Linked DNA regions of Oharaeibacter diazotrophicus. Each later gene encodes a partner of the first gene's protein in a complex. Links are inferred from orthologs where the notes say so. Each region holds a gene or a part of one and is shown in the gene's direction. Other genes may lie near its edges.

Evidence for each region. The genes of interacting proteins can lie anywhere in the genome.
Region 2: the proteins of ccmB (region 1) and EDD54_RS10200 are in contact, whole or in part, in a solved structure (PDB 8CE8), measured with the Escherichia coli proteins. The link is inferred for Oharaeibacter diazotrophicus from one-to-one orthologs.
Region 3: the proteins of ccmB (region 1) and ccmE are in contact, whole or in part, in a solved structure (PDB 8CE8), measured with the Escherichia coli proteins. The link is inferred for Oharaeibacter diazotrophicus from one-to-one orthologs.

The regions. Positions count from the first base shown.
Region 1 is NZ_SNXY01000008.1:539,381-543,714, reverse strand. What follows is about bases 1,431-4,334. They hold ccmB (heme exporter protein CcmB), read left to right. Parts: upstream 1,431-2,500; coding sequence 2,501-3,169; downstream 3,170-4,334. Other genes in these bases: leuS (leucine--tRNA ligase), read left to right, coding at 4,011-4,334; EDD54_RS14770 (septation protein A), read right to left, coding at 3,180-3,764; ccmA (heme ABC exporter ATP-binding protein CcmA), read left to right, coding at 1,833-2,504; acnA (aconitate hydratase AcnA), read right to left, coding at 1,431-1,511. Also shown: more of acnA, read right to left, coding at 1-1,430. UniProt on the Escherichia coli protein: Required for the export of heme to the periplasm for the biogenesis of c-type cytochromes.
Region 2 is NZ_SNXY01000007.1:356,647-361,034, forward strand. What follows is about bases 1-2,958. They hold EDD54_RS10200 (heme ABC transporter permease), read left to right. Parts: upstream 1-1,091; coding sequence 1,092-1,826; downstream 1,827-2,958. Other genes in these bases: EDD54_RS10190 (heavy metal translocating P-type ATPase), read left to right, coding at 1-829; ccoS (cbb3-type cytochrome oxidase assembly protein CcoS), read left to right, coding at 826-981; ccmD (heme exporter protein CcmD), read left to right, coding at 1,823-2,026; EDD54_RS10210 (DsbE family thiol:disulfide interchange protein), read left to right, coding at 2,023-2,640; EDD54_RS10215 (MmcQ/YjbR family DNA-binding protein), read right to left, coding at 2,732-2,958. Outside these bases: more of EDD54_RS10215, read right to left, coding at 2,959-3,055; EDD54_RS10220 (YggS family pyridoxal phosphate-dependent enzyme), read right to left, coding at 3,052-3,738; EDD54_RS10225 (aspartate-semialdehyde dehydrogenase), read left to right, coding at 4,139-4,388. UniProt on the Escherichia coli protein: Required for the export of heme to the periplasm for the biogenesis of c-type cytochromes.
Region 3 is NZ_SNXY01000009.1:153,154-157,416, reverse strand. What follows is about bases 1-2,833. They hold ccmE (cytochrome c maturation protein CcmE), read left to right. Parts: upstream 1-1,084; coding sequence 1,085-1,582; downstream 1,583-2,833. Other genes in these bases: EDD54_RS15705 (heme lyase CcmF/NrfE family subunit), read left to right, coding at 1,608-2,833; ccmI (c-type cytochrome biogenesis protein CcmI), read left to right, coding at 1-1,047. Outside these bases: more of EDD54_RS15705, read left to right, coding at 2,834-3,590; EDD54_RS15700 (cytochrome c-type biogenesis protein), read left to right, coding at 3,596-4,090; EDD54_RS15695 (Do family serine endopeptidase), read left to right, coding at 4,237-4,263. UniProt on the Escherichia coli protein: Heme chaperone required for the biogenesis of c-type cytochromes. Transiently binds heme delivered by CcmC and transfers the heme to apo-cytochromes in a process facilitated by CcmF and CcmH.

The DNA.
Region 1 (4,334 bases):
ATGCAGGTGGTGCAGCCGTAGCCGACGAGGTTGAAGCCGAGGGCGTCGAGGTCGGGCTGCAAGCCGGACTTGGCGAGATACTCGCCGACCACTTGGCTTCCGGGCGCCAGCGAGGTCTTCACCCACGGCTTGGACGTCAGGCCCTTCTTGACCGCGTTGCGGGCGAGCAGGCCGGCGCCGATCATCACCGAGGGATTCGACGTGTTGGTGCAGGACGTGATCGCCGCGATCACCACGTCGCCGTGGCCGAGGTCGAAGTCGGTGCCGCCGACCTTGGCGCGCTCGCCCGCCTCGGTCTTCTTGAACTCGCCGGCGAGCGACTTCAGGAAGCCCTCCTTGGCGTTCTTCAGGAGCACGCGGTCCTGCGGGCGCTTCGGACCGGCGAGCGAGGGCTCGACGTCGGAAAGGTCGAGCGACAGCGTGGTGGTGAACTCCGGGTCCGCCGTCTCGGCGGTCCGCCACAGGCCTTGCGCCTTGGCATAGGCCTCGACGAGGGCGACGCGGGCGGGATCGCGCGCGGTGTCGGAGAGGAAGCGCACCGTCTCGGCGTCGACCGGGAAGTAGCCGCAGGTGGCGCCGTATTCCGGGGCCATGTTGGCGATGGTCGCGCGGTCCTCGAGGCTCATGGCGTCGAGGCCGGGGCCGTAGAACTCCACGAACTTGCCGACCACGCCGAGCTTGCGCAGCGCCTCGGTGACCGTCAGCACGAGGTCGGTGGCGGTGACGCCCTCCTTCAGCTTGCCGGTCAGCTTGAAGCCGACCACCTCGGGAATCAGCATCGACTGCGGCTGGCCGAGCATGGCCGCCTCGGCCTCGATGCCGCCGACGCCCCAGCCGAGCACGGCCATGCCGTTGACCATGGTGGTGTGGCTGTCGGTGCCGACGAGCGTGTCGGGATAGGCGACCTCCGAGCCGTTCTCCGAGCGGGTCCAGACCGTCTGGGCGAGATACTCGAGGTTGACCTGATGGCAGATGCCGGTGCCCGGCGGCACGACGCGGAAGTTGTCGAAGGCCTGCTGGCCCCAGCGCAGGAAGCGGTAGCGCTCGCCGTTGCGCTCGTATTCCAGTTCGACGTTGCGCGCGAAGGCGGCGGCGTTGCCGAACTCGTCGACGATCACCGAATGGTCGATGACGAGGTCGACCGGCACCAGCGGGTTGATCTTGGACGGGTCGCCGCCGAGCGCCACCATGGCGTCGCGCATGGCCGCGAGGTCGACCACCGCGGGCACGCCGGTGAAGTCCTGCATCAGAACGCGGGCCGGGCGGAAGGCGATCTCCTGGGTGGAGGTCTTCGGGCCGAGCCACTCGACCACCGCCTTGATGTCCTCGGCGGTCACCGTGCGGCCATCCTCGTGACGGAGCAGGTTCTCGAGCAGCACCTTCAGCGAGAAGGGCAGGCGCGAGACGCCGGAAAGACCGTTCTTCTCCGCCTCCGTCAGGGAGTAGTAGACGTAGGTCTTGCCGCCGGCGGTGAGTTCCCTGCGGCACTTGAAGCTGTCGAGCGAGGACATCGGCGAACGGTCCCTCTTTCCTTGGTTGGACGGCGGGTGGCCCGTCGGCCGGGACCGGACTGCCGCGCGGGAGGGCGCGACGCCCGGGACCCGGTGCCCCCGGGCCGTCTCCGCCACCGGTTTTTCGAGCGGTGAAGCGGTGCCGTCGGGGCGAAAAACCAGTGACGTTTACGTAAAGGTCGTATCCCGACCTCAGAACCCGCGGGCCTTATAGTGAATTTCAACCCGCGTGACTAGGATGACGTGAGTCTATATGAAGCGGCTGTCGTGACGGTCTCAAGGCCCCGCGCTGCCCGTAATTTCTCCGGATCGCCGCCACCGATGCCCGCCTTTTCACCAGATCCCGGGACGACGCTGCCGGCCCGTCGTCTGGTGGTGCGCGACCTCGCCGTCGAGCGTGGCGGCCGGCGGGTGCTGGACGGCGTCTCCTTCACCCTCGCCCCCGGCGAGGCGATGACGCTGGTCGGCCCGAACGGCGTCGGCAAGTCCACCCTGATCCGGGCGTTGACCGGCCTCGTCCGGCCCGCCGCGGGCGAGGTCCGCGTCATCGGCGACGGCGTCGAGGACGAGACCGACGTCGCCCCGCACTGCCACTACCTCGGCCATCGCGACGCCCTCAAGGCGGCGCTCTCGGTCGCCGAGAACCTCGCCTTCTGGCGCGACTTCCTCGGCGCCGACGGCGGCCTTCCGGTCGACGCGGCGCTCGACGCGGTCGACCTCGCCGATCTCGCCGACCTGCCCGCCGCCTATCTCTCGGCCGGCCAGCGGCGCCGGCTCGCGGTCGCCCGCCTCGTCGCCGTGCGCCGCCCGCTCTGGCTGCTCGACGAGCCGACCGCCGCCCTCGACACCGCCTCGGAGCGCCGTCTCCTCGAGTTGATGCGCGCCCATGTCGCCGCCGGCGGCGCGCTGATCGCGGCGACCCACCTGCCGCTCGACCTGCCGCGGGCCCGGGTGCTGCGGCTGTCGCCCGCCGGCGCGGAGGCCGTGGCGTGACCACCTGGACCGCCCTGTTCCTGCGAGAACTCCGGCTCGCGGTCCGCGTCGGCGGCGGCGCCCTGATGGGCGTGCTGTTCTTCCTGATCGTGGTGTCGGTCATCCCCTTCGCGGTCGGACCCGACCTCAACCTGCTGTCCCGGCTCGGACCGGCCGTTCTGTGGATCGGCGCCCTGCTCGCCACCCTGCTCGGGCTCGACCGCCTCTACGAAGCCGACCGCGAGGATGGCGCGCTCGACCTGATCGTCGCCTCCGGCCGGCCGCTCGAACTCGTGGTGCTGGTCAAGGCGGCGGCGCACTGGACCGCGACCGGCCTGCCGCTGGTGCTGGCCGCGCCGCTGTTCGCCCTGTTCCTGGCGATGCGCCCCGCCGAGATCGGCTCGACCATGGCGACGCTGGCCGTCGGCACGCCGGCGCTGACGCTGATCGGCTCGATCGGCGCCGGTCTGGCGGTGTCGCTGCGCCGCGGCGGCCTCCTGGTGCCGATCCTGGTGCTGCCCTTCTGCATCCCGGTGCTGATCTTCGGCGTGTCGGCCTCGGTGGCGGTGGCCTTCGACCCCGCCGCCTTCCGCACGCCCTTCCTGCTTCTGACCGCGGTGTCGCTGGTCGCCGCCGTGGTCGGCCCGGTCGCGACCGCGGCGGCCCTGCGCGGCGGCCTCGACTGACGGCGATCGATCAATCCCGGTCGAGGGCGTGGCGGCTCATCAGGGGCAGCTGCAGGGCCGAGAAGACCAGGGTGATCGGCATGATCCCCCAGACCTTGAAGGCGACCCAGAAGTCGGTGGTCTGGGTGCGCCAGACCGCTTCGTTGACGACGGCGAGGAAGACGAAGAACAGGCCCCAGCGCAGCGTCAGCTTGCGCCAGCCCGCCGCGTCGAGCCGGAAGGCGCCGTCGAAGACGTAGCCGAGCAGCGCCTTGCCGAAGGCGAGTCCGCCGAGCAGGACGGCCGCGAACAGGCCATTGACGATGGTCGGCTTCATCTTGATGAAGGTGTCGTCGTGCAGCACCAGCGTCAGGGTGCCGAACACCAGGACGACCACGCCGGTGACCACCGGCATCACGGCGAGCCGCCGCGTCAACGTCCACGAGATCGCCAGCGACACCACCATCGCCGCCATGAAGGCCGCGGTGGCGGTGAAGATGTCGGCCCGGGCGTTGGCGAAGAAGAACACGCCGAGCGGTCCGAGCTCGAGGGCGAGCTTCACGAGCGGGTTCTCGTGGCGCGTGGCCGGGTCGTCGGGGCCCTTCTCGAACTCCATGGGCGTCTCGTCCGTGGCGGGGTGGCGGATATGTCCCGACCTAGGTAGACGGTCGCCCGGCGGCCGGCAAGGCGGAGCGGAGCTCCGCGGCCGTGCGGACGCGGCACCGATGGCGCGTCGGCGCCCCTCGCCATTGACCCCCGCACCCATTTCTGGTGATGGTCCCGATCCGAGCAGAAATCCCCCGAGATGCGCCCGCGGTCGGCCTCCCCGGCCGTGCGATCGGGATCAGAAGATCAGGAACCCATGGCGACCGAGCGTTACAACGCCCGCGAGGCGGAAGCCCGTTGGCAGAAGGCCTGGAACGAGGCCGAGGTCTTCCGGACCCGCAACGACGATCCCCGGCCGAAGTACTACGTCCTGGAGATGTTCCCCTACCCGTCCGGGCGCATCCACATCGGCCACGTGCGCAACTACTCGATGGGCGACGTCGTCGCCCGCTTCAAGCGCGCCAAGGGTTTCAACGTCCTGCACCCCATGGGCTGGGACGCCTTCGGCATGCCCGCCGAGAACGCGGCGATGCAGAACAAGGTCCACCCCAAGGCCTGGACCTACGCCAACATCGCCACC
Region 2 (4,388 bases), on another replicon or contig:
GCTCGCCCGCGCCGCCGGGGCCGCCGAACCGCTGCCGGGCATCCGCGAAAGGGCCGGCGAGGGCGTCGCCGCCGTCGTCGACGGGATCGACGTCCGCCTCGGCGCGCTCGGCTTCTGCGGCGTCGAGCCGGCCGCCGTCGCGGCCATGCGCGCCGCCCACCCGACGGCCTCGCTGATCGCCTATCGCGAAGGCCGCGCCGCGCCGGTGCTGTTCGCGCTCGGACAGAGCCTCAAGGCCGACGCCGTCGCCACGGTCGCGCGGCTGAAGCGCGAGGGCTACCGGATCGAGATCCTCTCCGGCGACCGCGAGGCCGCCGTCGCCGAGGCCGCCCGCGCCCTCGACGTCGCCGACTGGCGTGCCGAGCGCGATCCCGCCGCGAAGATCGCCCGGCTCGACGCCCTGAAGGCCGAGGGCCGGCGTGTCCTGATGGTCGGCGACGGTCTCAACGACGCGCCCTCGCTCGCCGCCGCCCACGTCTCGCTGTCGCCGGTGACGGCCGCCCACGTCGCCCAGAGCGCCTCCGACGCGGTCTTCCTCGGCGACCGGCTGGCGCCGGTGGCGATCGCCCTCGACGTTGCCCGCGCGGCGCGCCGGCTGATGATGGAGAACCTCTGGATCGCCGTGGTCTACAACGCCGTCGCCGTGCCGATCGCGATCCTCGGCTACGTCACCCCGCTGATCGCGGCGCTGGCGATGTCCGGATCGTCGCTGATCGTCACGGTCAACGCGCTCCGGCTGCGCCGGGTCGCGCCGCCGCCGACGGCCCGCCCGGCTTCCGCCGCGATCGTCGGCGAGACTGGTGCCGTGTCCGCCCCGGTGAGCGCATGAACATCCTCGTCTACCTCGTCCCGATCGCCCTTTCGCTCGGGCTCCTCGGCCTCGCGGCCTTCCTGTGGTCGCTGAAGACCGGCCAGTTCGAGGACCTCGACGGCGCCGCCTGGCGCGCCATCCAGGACGACGATCTGCCCGGCCGGGAGTGATCCCGCCGCCGGCCGGCCCTTGCGTTTCCGCGTCCGGCGAGCGACCGTCGGTCGCGGGGCGGGCCGGCCGCGTTGCCGGCGGGCCCGTGCTCGCCTATGTCTGGAACGCCATGGCCCTGTCGATCACCGAACTCGCCAATCCCACCCGCTTCATCGGCTTCGTCGAGCGCGTCCTGCCGTGGCTCGTCGGGCTGACCGCCGTCGTCTTCGCCTGGGGCCTGTGGATGGTCTGGCACTCGCCGGCCGACTACCAGCAGGGCGAGACGGTCAAGATCATGTACATCCACGTGCCGTCCGCGTGGCTGTCGACCTTCACCTACGGCCTGATGGCGGTGTCGTCGGTCGGCACGCTGGTCTGGCGCCATCCGCTCGCCGACGTCTCGGCCAAGGCCGCCGCGCCGATCGGCGCCGCCTTCACCTTCCTCGCCCTCGTCACCGGCTCGCTCTGGGGCAAGCCGATGTGGGGGACGTGGTGGGAGTGGGACGCCCGGCTGACCTCGGTGCTGGTGCTGTTCATCATGTATCTCGGCCTGATCGCGCTGTGGCGCACGATCGAGGATCCCTCGCGGGCCGCCCGCTCGGCCGCGGTGCTGACGCTGGTCGGCACGGTCAACCTGCCGATCATCAAGTTCAGCGTCGACTGGTGGAACACGCTGCACCAGCCGGCCTCGGTGTTCCGCATGGACGGCCCCACCATCGACGGCTCGATGCTGTGGCCGCTGCTCGTGATGGCGATCGCCTTCACGCTCCTGATGGTGGCGCTGCACTGGATGGCGATGCGCAACGAAATCCTGCGCCGGCGCCTGCGCACGCTCGGCCTCACCGCCGCCGGAGGGGCGCGATGATCGAGGCGCTCGGCCCCTACGCGGGCTACATCCTGTCGTCCTACGGCCTGACCGGTGCGGTGATCGCCGGGCTGGTCGCCTGGGTGCTGGTCGACCACGCGATGCTGACCCGCCGGCTGAAGGCGATGGAGGAGCGCGGCATCCGCCGGCGGTCCGCCCGCCCGGCCGCCTCCGCGAGCGAGGGACGCGAGACCGCATGACGACCGCCCCCACGGACAGCGGCGCGCCGCGGCCGCGGCGGCGCGTCGTCGCCTTCCTGCCGCTGATCCTGTTCGTCGCGCTCGCCGCGGTGTTCTATTCGCGCCTCGGTGCCGGCGACCCGTCGGAACTGCCGTCGGTGCTGATCGGCAAGCCGGTGCCGACCTTCGACCTGCCGCCGGTCGCCGGCCTGACGCGCGACGGAGCAGCTGTGCCGGGCTTCTCGAGCGCCGAACTCGCCGGTGGCGGGGTCACGCTCGTCAACGTGTTCGCGTCGTGGTGCGTGCCCTGCCGCGACGAGCATCCGGTGCTGGTCGAACTCGCCAAGGACGACCGCTTCCGCCTCGTCGGCCTCAACTACAAGGACGCCGCCGACAACGCGACGCGCTTCCTCGGGGCCCTCGGCAACCCCTATGCCGCCGTCGGCGCCGACGAGCGCGGCCGCGTCGGCATCGACTGGGGCGTCTACGGCGTGCCGGAGACCTTCGTCGTCGCCCCCGACGGCACCATCGCCTACAAGCACGTCGGCCCGCTGACGCCGGAGAGTGTGCGCACCGTGCTGCTGCCCGAGGTCGAGAAGGCGCTGGCCAAGGCCGCGCCGAAGCCGGCCGGCTGATCCTTCCCGGCTGCGTCCGAAAGGGCCTCCTGCACCGCGGTCGGGCGCTGTCGGCGGCAGCCGATGCGGTGCAGGCGTCGACCGCGCCTTTTCACCCGCCGCGGAGCCGCTTCGGTGCGACGTTGTTCCAGGCACGGCGGAGGAGGTCGGCGATCAGCGTCTCGTCGGCGTCGGCGAGGTGGACGACCGTCCAGCCCTTGCGGCCCCAGGCGCCGGTCGCCGGGGCGATCAGGTCCGGTTCGGCCGCCATCGTGAAGGCCTGCTCCTCGGGCGTTAGTTTCACCACCGCGCGGGCGTCGTCGGGCAGGCTCGCGAAGATCTTGTCGCGCACCCGGAAGTCGGCCTTGCCGAAGTGCGACTTCTCCTCGGCCTCCGGCAGGGCGAGTGCGAGGCGGCGGAGGTCGTCGCCGGTCACGACGGCTGCTCCGCGGCCGGCCTCGGCCGAACGCCGAAGACGGCGCTGCCGACGCGGACGTGGGTGGCGCCGTGGGCGATCGCGGTCTCGAAGTCGCCGGACATGCCCATGGATCGCCACGCGACGCCGGCGCGGCCGGCGAGTTCGTCGAGGAGGGCGAAGTGCAGCGCCGGGTTCTCGTCGACAGGCGGGATGCACATCAGCCCGGCGATGGCGAGCCCGTGGACGTCGCGGCAGCGGGCGACGAAGTCGACCGCCTCGGCGGGCGGGATGCCGGCCTTCTGCGGCTCCTCGCCGGTATTGACCTGGACGAGCAGCTTTGGCGCCCGGCCCTGCCGGGTCATCTCGGCGGCGAGCGCCGCGGCGATCTTGTCGCGGTCGACGGTGTGGATCACGTCGAACAGTGCGACCGCCTCGCGGGCCTTGTTGGACTGCAACGGCCCGATCAGGTGCAGCTCGAGACCCGCCGTCTCCGCCTTCAGGGCCGGGAACTTGCCCTCGGCCTCCTGGACGCGGTTCTCGCCGAACACGCGCTGTCCCGCGGCGATCGCGGCGCGGACGTCGTCGGCGGGGAAGGTCTTCGACACCGCCACCAGGGTCGCCGACCCGGCGGGGCGCCCGGCGGCGCGCTCGGCCGCGGCGATCCGGTCGCGGATCTCGGCGAGGTTGGCGGCGACGGTCATCGGGTCCTCCTGGCGCATGGGGCGGTTCGTCGACGGGGAGATCGCACCCGTACGCCGCTGTCAAGGCCGCGGCGCGACGGGCTGGCCGTCGGCCTTGACTTCCGCGGCATCTTTCCGCATGAGATGCGCCGTTCGAGAGGGTTCGTGTCGTGCCGTCCGCCAGCCGCCAGATGATCGTCGCCTCCGCCGCCCGGGTCCGCTCGGCGGTCGCGCGCGCCATGGCGACGGGGACGAAAACGACGACGACCACGTGATCGACGCTCTCTCGCCCCGCATCGTCCTCCTCGGGGTTCGAGGGGGCGGACGGCGAGCCCCTCGGATCCTTTGCCAAGGCAACCCGACGACCGGCCGCTGACGGAAACGACGAGCGGGGGACGGTCGAGGACGAGGAAGAGATCCGATGGGCTACAAGGTCGCCGTAGTCGGCGCCACGGGCAACGTGGGCCGCGAAATGCTCGAAATCCTGGCCGAACGCGGCTTTCCCGCCGACGAGGTGCTCGCGGTCGCCTCGCGGCGCAGCCAGGGCACCGAGGTCTCCTACGGCGACAAGACGCTGAAGGTGAAGGCGCTCGAGACCGTCGACTTCTCGCAGTACGACATCTGCCTGATGTCGGCGGGCGGGGCGATCTCGAAGGAATGGTCGCCGAAGA
Region 3 (4,263 bases), on another replicon or contig:
GACCAGCTCGCCGAACTCGACCGCGACCGCGCCCGCGGGCTGATCGGGGAGGGCGAGGCCGAGGCCGCCCGCACCGAGATCGCCCGCCGCCTGCTGCGCGCCGACGCGGCCCTGAAGGCGGCCGCCGGGAGCAGCCGCAGCCTCGCCCGTCCGGTCGCGGTGGCGAGCGTGCTGTTCGTGCCGCTCGCCGCCCTCGGGCTCTATCTCGCCGTCGGCTCGCCGGAGATGCCGGACCAGCCGCTCGAGGCCCGCCTCGCCGCCTCCAACGGCGAGCACGACGTCTCTGCAATGGTGGCGCAGGTCGAGGCGCACCTCGAGCAGAACCCCGGCGACGTCCGCGGCTGGCTGGTGGTCGCGCCGATCTACATGCGCATGGGCCGCTACGCCGACGCCGCCGCCGCCTGGGGCAAGGCGACCGCGCTCGGCGCCGACGACGTCGACACCCGCGAGAGCCTCGGCGAGGCGCTGGTGGCGGCCAACCAGGGCATCGTCACCGAAGAGGCGCAGGCCGCCTTCGACGCCGTGGTCGCCGCCGACGGCGACCGGCCGAAATCGCTCTACTACCGCGCCCTCGGCCTGAAGCAGGCCGGCCGCAACGACGAGGCGCTCGCCGCCTTCGAGGCGTTGATGGCGCGCTCGCCCGCCGACGCGCCGTGGCTGCCGGAGGTGCGCGCCCGCCGCGGCGAGTTGCTCGCCGCCCTCGGCCGGCCGAAGGACACGCCCGAGCCTGCGACGCTGCCGGCGATGGCGCCGCCGGTCGCCGCCGCGCCCGGTCCGGACGCCGGCGACGTCGCCGCCGCCGCGGGCATGTCGGAGGGCGACCGCCAGCAGATGATCCAGGGCATGGTGCAGCGCCTCGCCGACCGGCTCGCCGCCGATCCGAAGGACGCCGAGGGCTGGCAGCGCCTGATCCGCGCCTACGCCGTGCTCGGCCGCACCGCCGACGCAAAGGCGGCCTACGCCAAGGCGAAGGAGACCTTCGCCGGCGACGCGGCGGTGCTCGAAGGCATCGAGGCGGTGGCGAGCGAGGCCGGCGTCTCCGGCTAGGCTGGGTGTCCACGAGGCGGGACGGACGGGAATGGCGATGACGCGCAAGCAGCGGAGACTGGTGCTGATCGCGGTCGCGGGCAGCGTGCTCGCGGTGGCGGTGGGGCTGACCCTCTACGGCCTCAGCGGCCAGATCGCCCTGTTCAAGACCCCGACCGAGATCGCCGAGGGCACGGTCGAGCCGGGCCGGCGGCTCCGGATCGGCGGCCTCGTCAAGGAAGGCTCGGTGGTCAAGGCGAACGGCGGCGCGACGGTGAGCTTCGCCGTCACCGACACGGTCAACGACGTCGCCGTCACCTATACCGGCCTGTTGCCGGACCTGTTCCGCGAGGGCCAGGGCGTGGTGGCGGAAGGCGCGCTCGGCCCCGACGGCCGCTTCGCCGCCGACACCGTGCTCGCCAAGCACGACGAGAACTACATGCCGAAGGAGGTCGTCGACAGCCTGAAGGCGCAGGGCGTCTGGCAGGAGGGCGCCGAAGGCGGCGCCCCGGTCAGGGGCGCGGCGCCGGCGGCGACGACGTCCGCCACCAATTGACCGGCCGGTGGGGAGGACGACGGCGATGATCGCGGAACTCGGACATTTCGCGCTGGTGCTCGCGCTGGCGCTGGCCATCCTGCAGTCGGTGGTGCCGGTGCTCGGCGCCGCCCGCCGCGACGACGCCCTGATGCGGGTCGGCCCCAGCCTCGCGCTGGCGGAATTCGTGCTGATCGGCCTCGCCTTCGCGGCTCTGGCGCACGCCTACATGACCTCGGACTTCTCGGTCGCCAACGTCTACGAGAACTCCCACTCGCTGAAGCCGACGCTCTACAAGCTGACCGGGCTCTGGGGCAACCACGAGGGCTCGATGCTGCTCTGGGTGCTGATCCTGGCCCTGTTCGGCGCCGCGGTCGCCGCCTTCGGCGGTAACCTGCCGGCGACGCTGAAGGCCAACGTGATCGGCGTCCAGGGCTGGATCACCACCGCCTTCCTCGCCTTCATCCTGGTGACGTCCAACCCGTTCCTGCGGCTCGATCCGGCCCCGTTCCAGGGCCAGGACCTCAACCCGGTGCTGCAGGACGTCGGCCTCGCGATCCATCCGCCGCTGCTCTACCTCGGCTACGTCGGCTTCTCGATCTCCTTCGCTTTCGCCGTCGCCGCCCTGATCGAGGGCCGGATCGACGCCGCCTGGGCGCGCTGGGTGCGGCCGTGGACGCTGGCGGCCTGGGTGTTCCTGACCGCCGGCATCGCCATGGGCTCCTACTGGGCCTATTATGAGCTCGGCTGGGGTGGCTGGTGGTTCTGGGACCCGGTCGAGAACGCCTCGTTCATGCCCTGGCTCGCCGGCACCGCGCTCCTGCATTCGGCGCTGGTAATGGAGAAGCGCAACGCGCTCAAGGTCTGGACGGTGCTGCTCGCCATCCTGACCTTCTCGCTGTCGCTTCTCGGCACCTTCCTGGTCCGCTCCGGCGTACTGACCTCGGTGCACGCCTTCGCCACCGACCCGGCGCGCGGCGTCTTCATCCTCGGCATCCTCTGCGTCTTCATCGGCGGCGGTCTCGCGCTGTTCGCGTGGCGCGCCGGGACGCTCGCCCAGGGCGGCCTGTTCGCCCCGGTGAGCCGCGAGGGTGCGCTGGTGTTGAACAACATCGTGCTGACCGCCGCGACCGCGACCGTGCTGGTCGGCACGCTCTACCCGCTGCTGCTCGAGGCGACCACCGGCGGCAAGGTCTCGGTCGGCGCGCCCTTCTTCAACCTCGCCTTCGGCCCGCTGATGCTGCCGTTGCTGATCGCCGTGCCCTTCGGCCCGATGCTGGCCTGGAAGCGCGGCGACCTGCTGGCGGCGACGCAGCGCCTGTGGGCCGCCTTCGGCGCGGCGCTGGTGGCCGCGCTCGCGACGCTCTGGCTCGCCGGCGGCGGCCCGGTGCTCGCCGTCATCGGCATCGGCCTGTCGGCGTGGCTGATCGTCGGCGCCTTCGCCGAACTCGCCCACCGCGCCCGCTTCCGGGACGCCGGCCTCTCCGTCGGCTTCGCCCGCCTCGTCGGCCTGCCGCGCTCGGCCTTCGGCACCGCGCTCGCCCACGCCGGCCTCGGCGTGACGCTGGCCGGCATCGTCGGCGTCAGCGCCTTCCAGAGCGAGACCATCCTGTCGATGAAGCCGGGCGAGCGCGCCACCATCGGCGCCTACGAGGTCACCTACGACGGCAGCGAGGACGTCCGCGGCCCGAATTATCAGGCGATGATCGTCCACATGACCGCCCGGCGCGGCGGAGTCGAGGTGTTCAAGCTGGATCCGGAGAAGCGCTTCTATCAGGCGCGGCAGATGCCGACGACCGAGGCGGCGATCCGCACCCACGGCTTCTCGCAGCTCTACGTCACCCTCGGCGATCCCTCGCCGGACGGGGCGGGCGTCGTGGTGCGGATGTGGGACAAGCCGCTGGTGACGCTGATCTGGCTCGGCGGCCTCGTGATGATGGCCGGCGGCGCGCTGTCGCTGTCGGACCGCCGCCTGCGCGTCGGCGCGCCGAAGCCGGCGCGCGCCGCCGGCCCGGTCGCGGCGGAGTGAGCTCGATGGCCCGCCCGCTCGCGACCCTGGCGCTCGCCGCCACGCTCTCGCTTTCCGCCCTCGGCGGCGCCCTCGCCGTGCAGCCGGACGAGCGGCTGGCGGATCCGGCGCTGGAGGCGCGCGCCCGCGCGCTCTCGGCGGAACTGCGCTGCCTCGTCTGCCAGAACCAGTCGATCGACGACAGCGACGCCCAGCTCGCCAAGGACCTGCGCGTGCTCGTGCGCGAGCGCATCACCGCCGGCGACAGCGACGAGGAGGTGATGGACTTCCTGGTCGCCCGCTACGGCGAGTTCGTGCTGCTGAAGCCCCGCCTGCACGGCTGGGGCTGGGTGATCTGGGTGACGCCGCCGGCGTTGCTGGTGGTCGGCGGCCTCGCCGCCTGGATCGGCTGGCGTCGGCGCAAGGCCGAGGGCGGCGCGGTCGAGGACCGGCTGACCGCCGAGGAGGAGCGCGCGCTGCGGGCGATCGCCGATCGTGGCGAAAACGCGGCAAAGCCCTGATTTCTCGCCACGATTTCGGCCGCAGACTTACGCCGATTTAATCGCCGGGCCATTCGCCCGTCAGGTTCCGGGGCCCATATTCCTCCTCGACGGACGCCGCCTCCGACGCGGCCGTTCCGAGGAAGACAACGGAGCCCTGGACCATCATGTCGTCTGATCGCAACTCCCGCCCC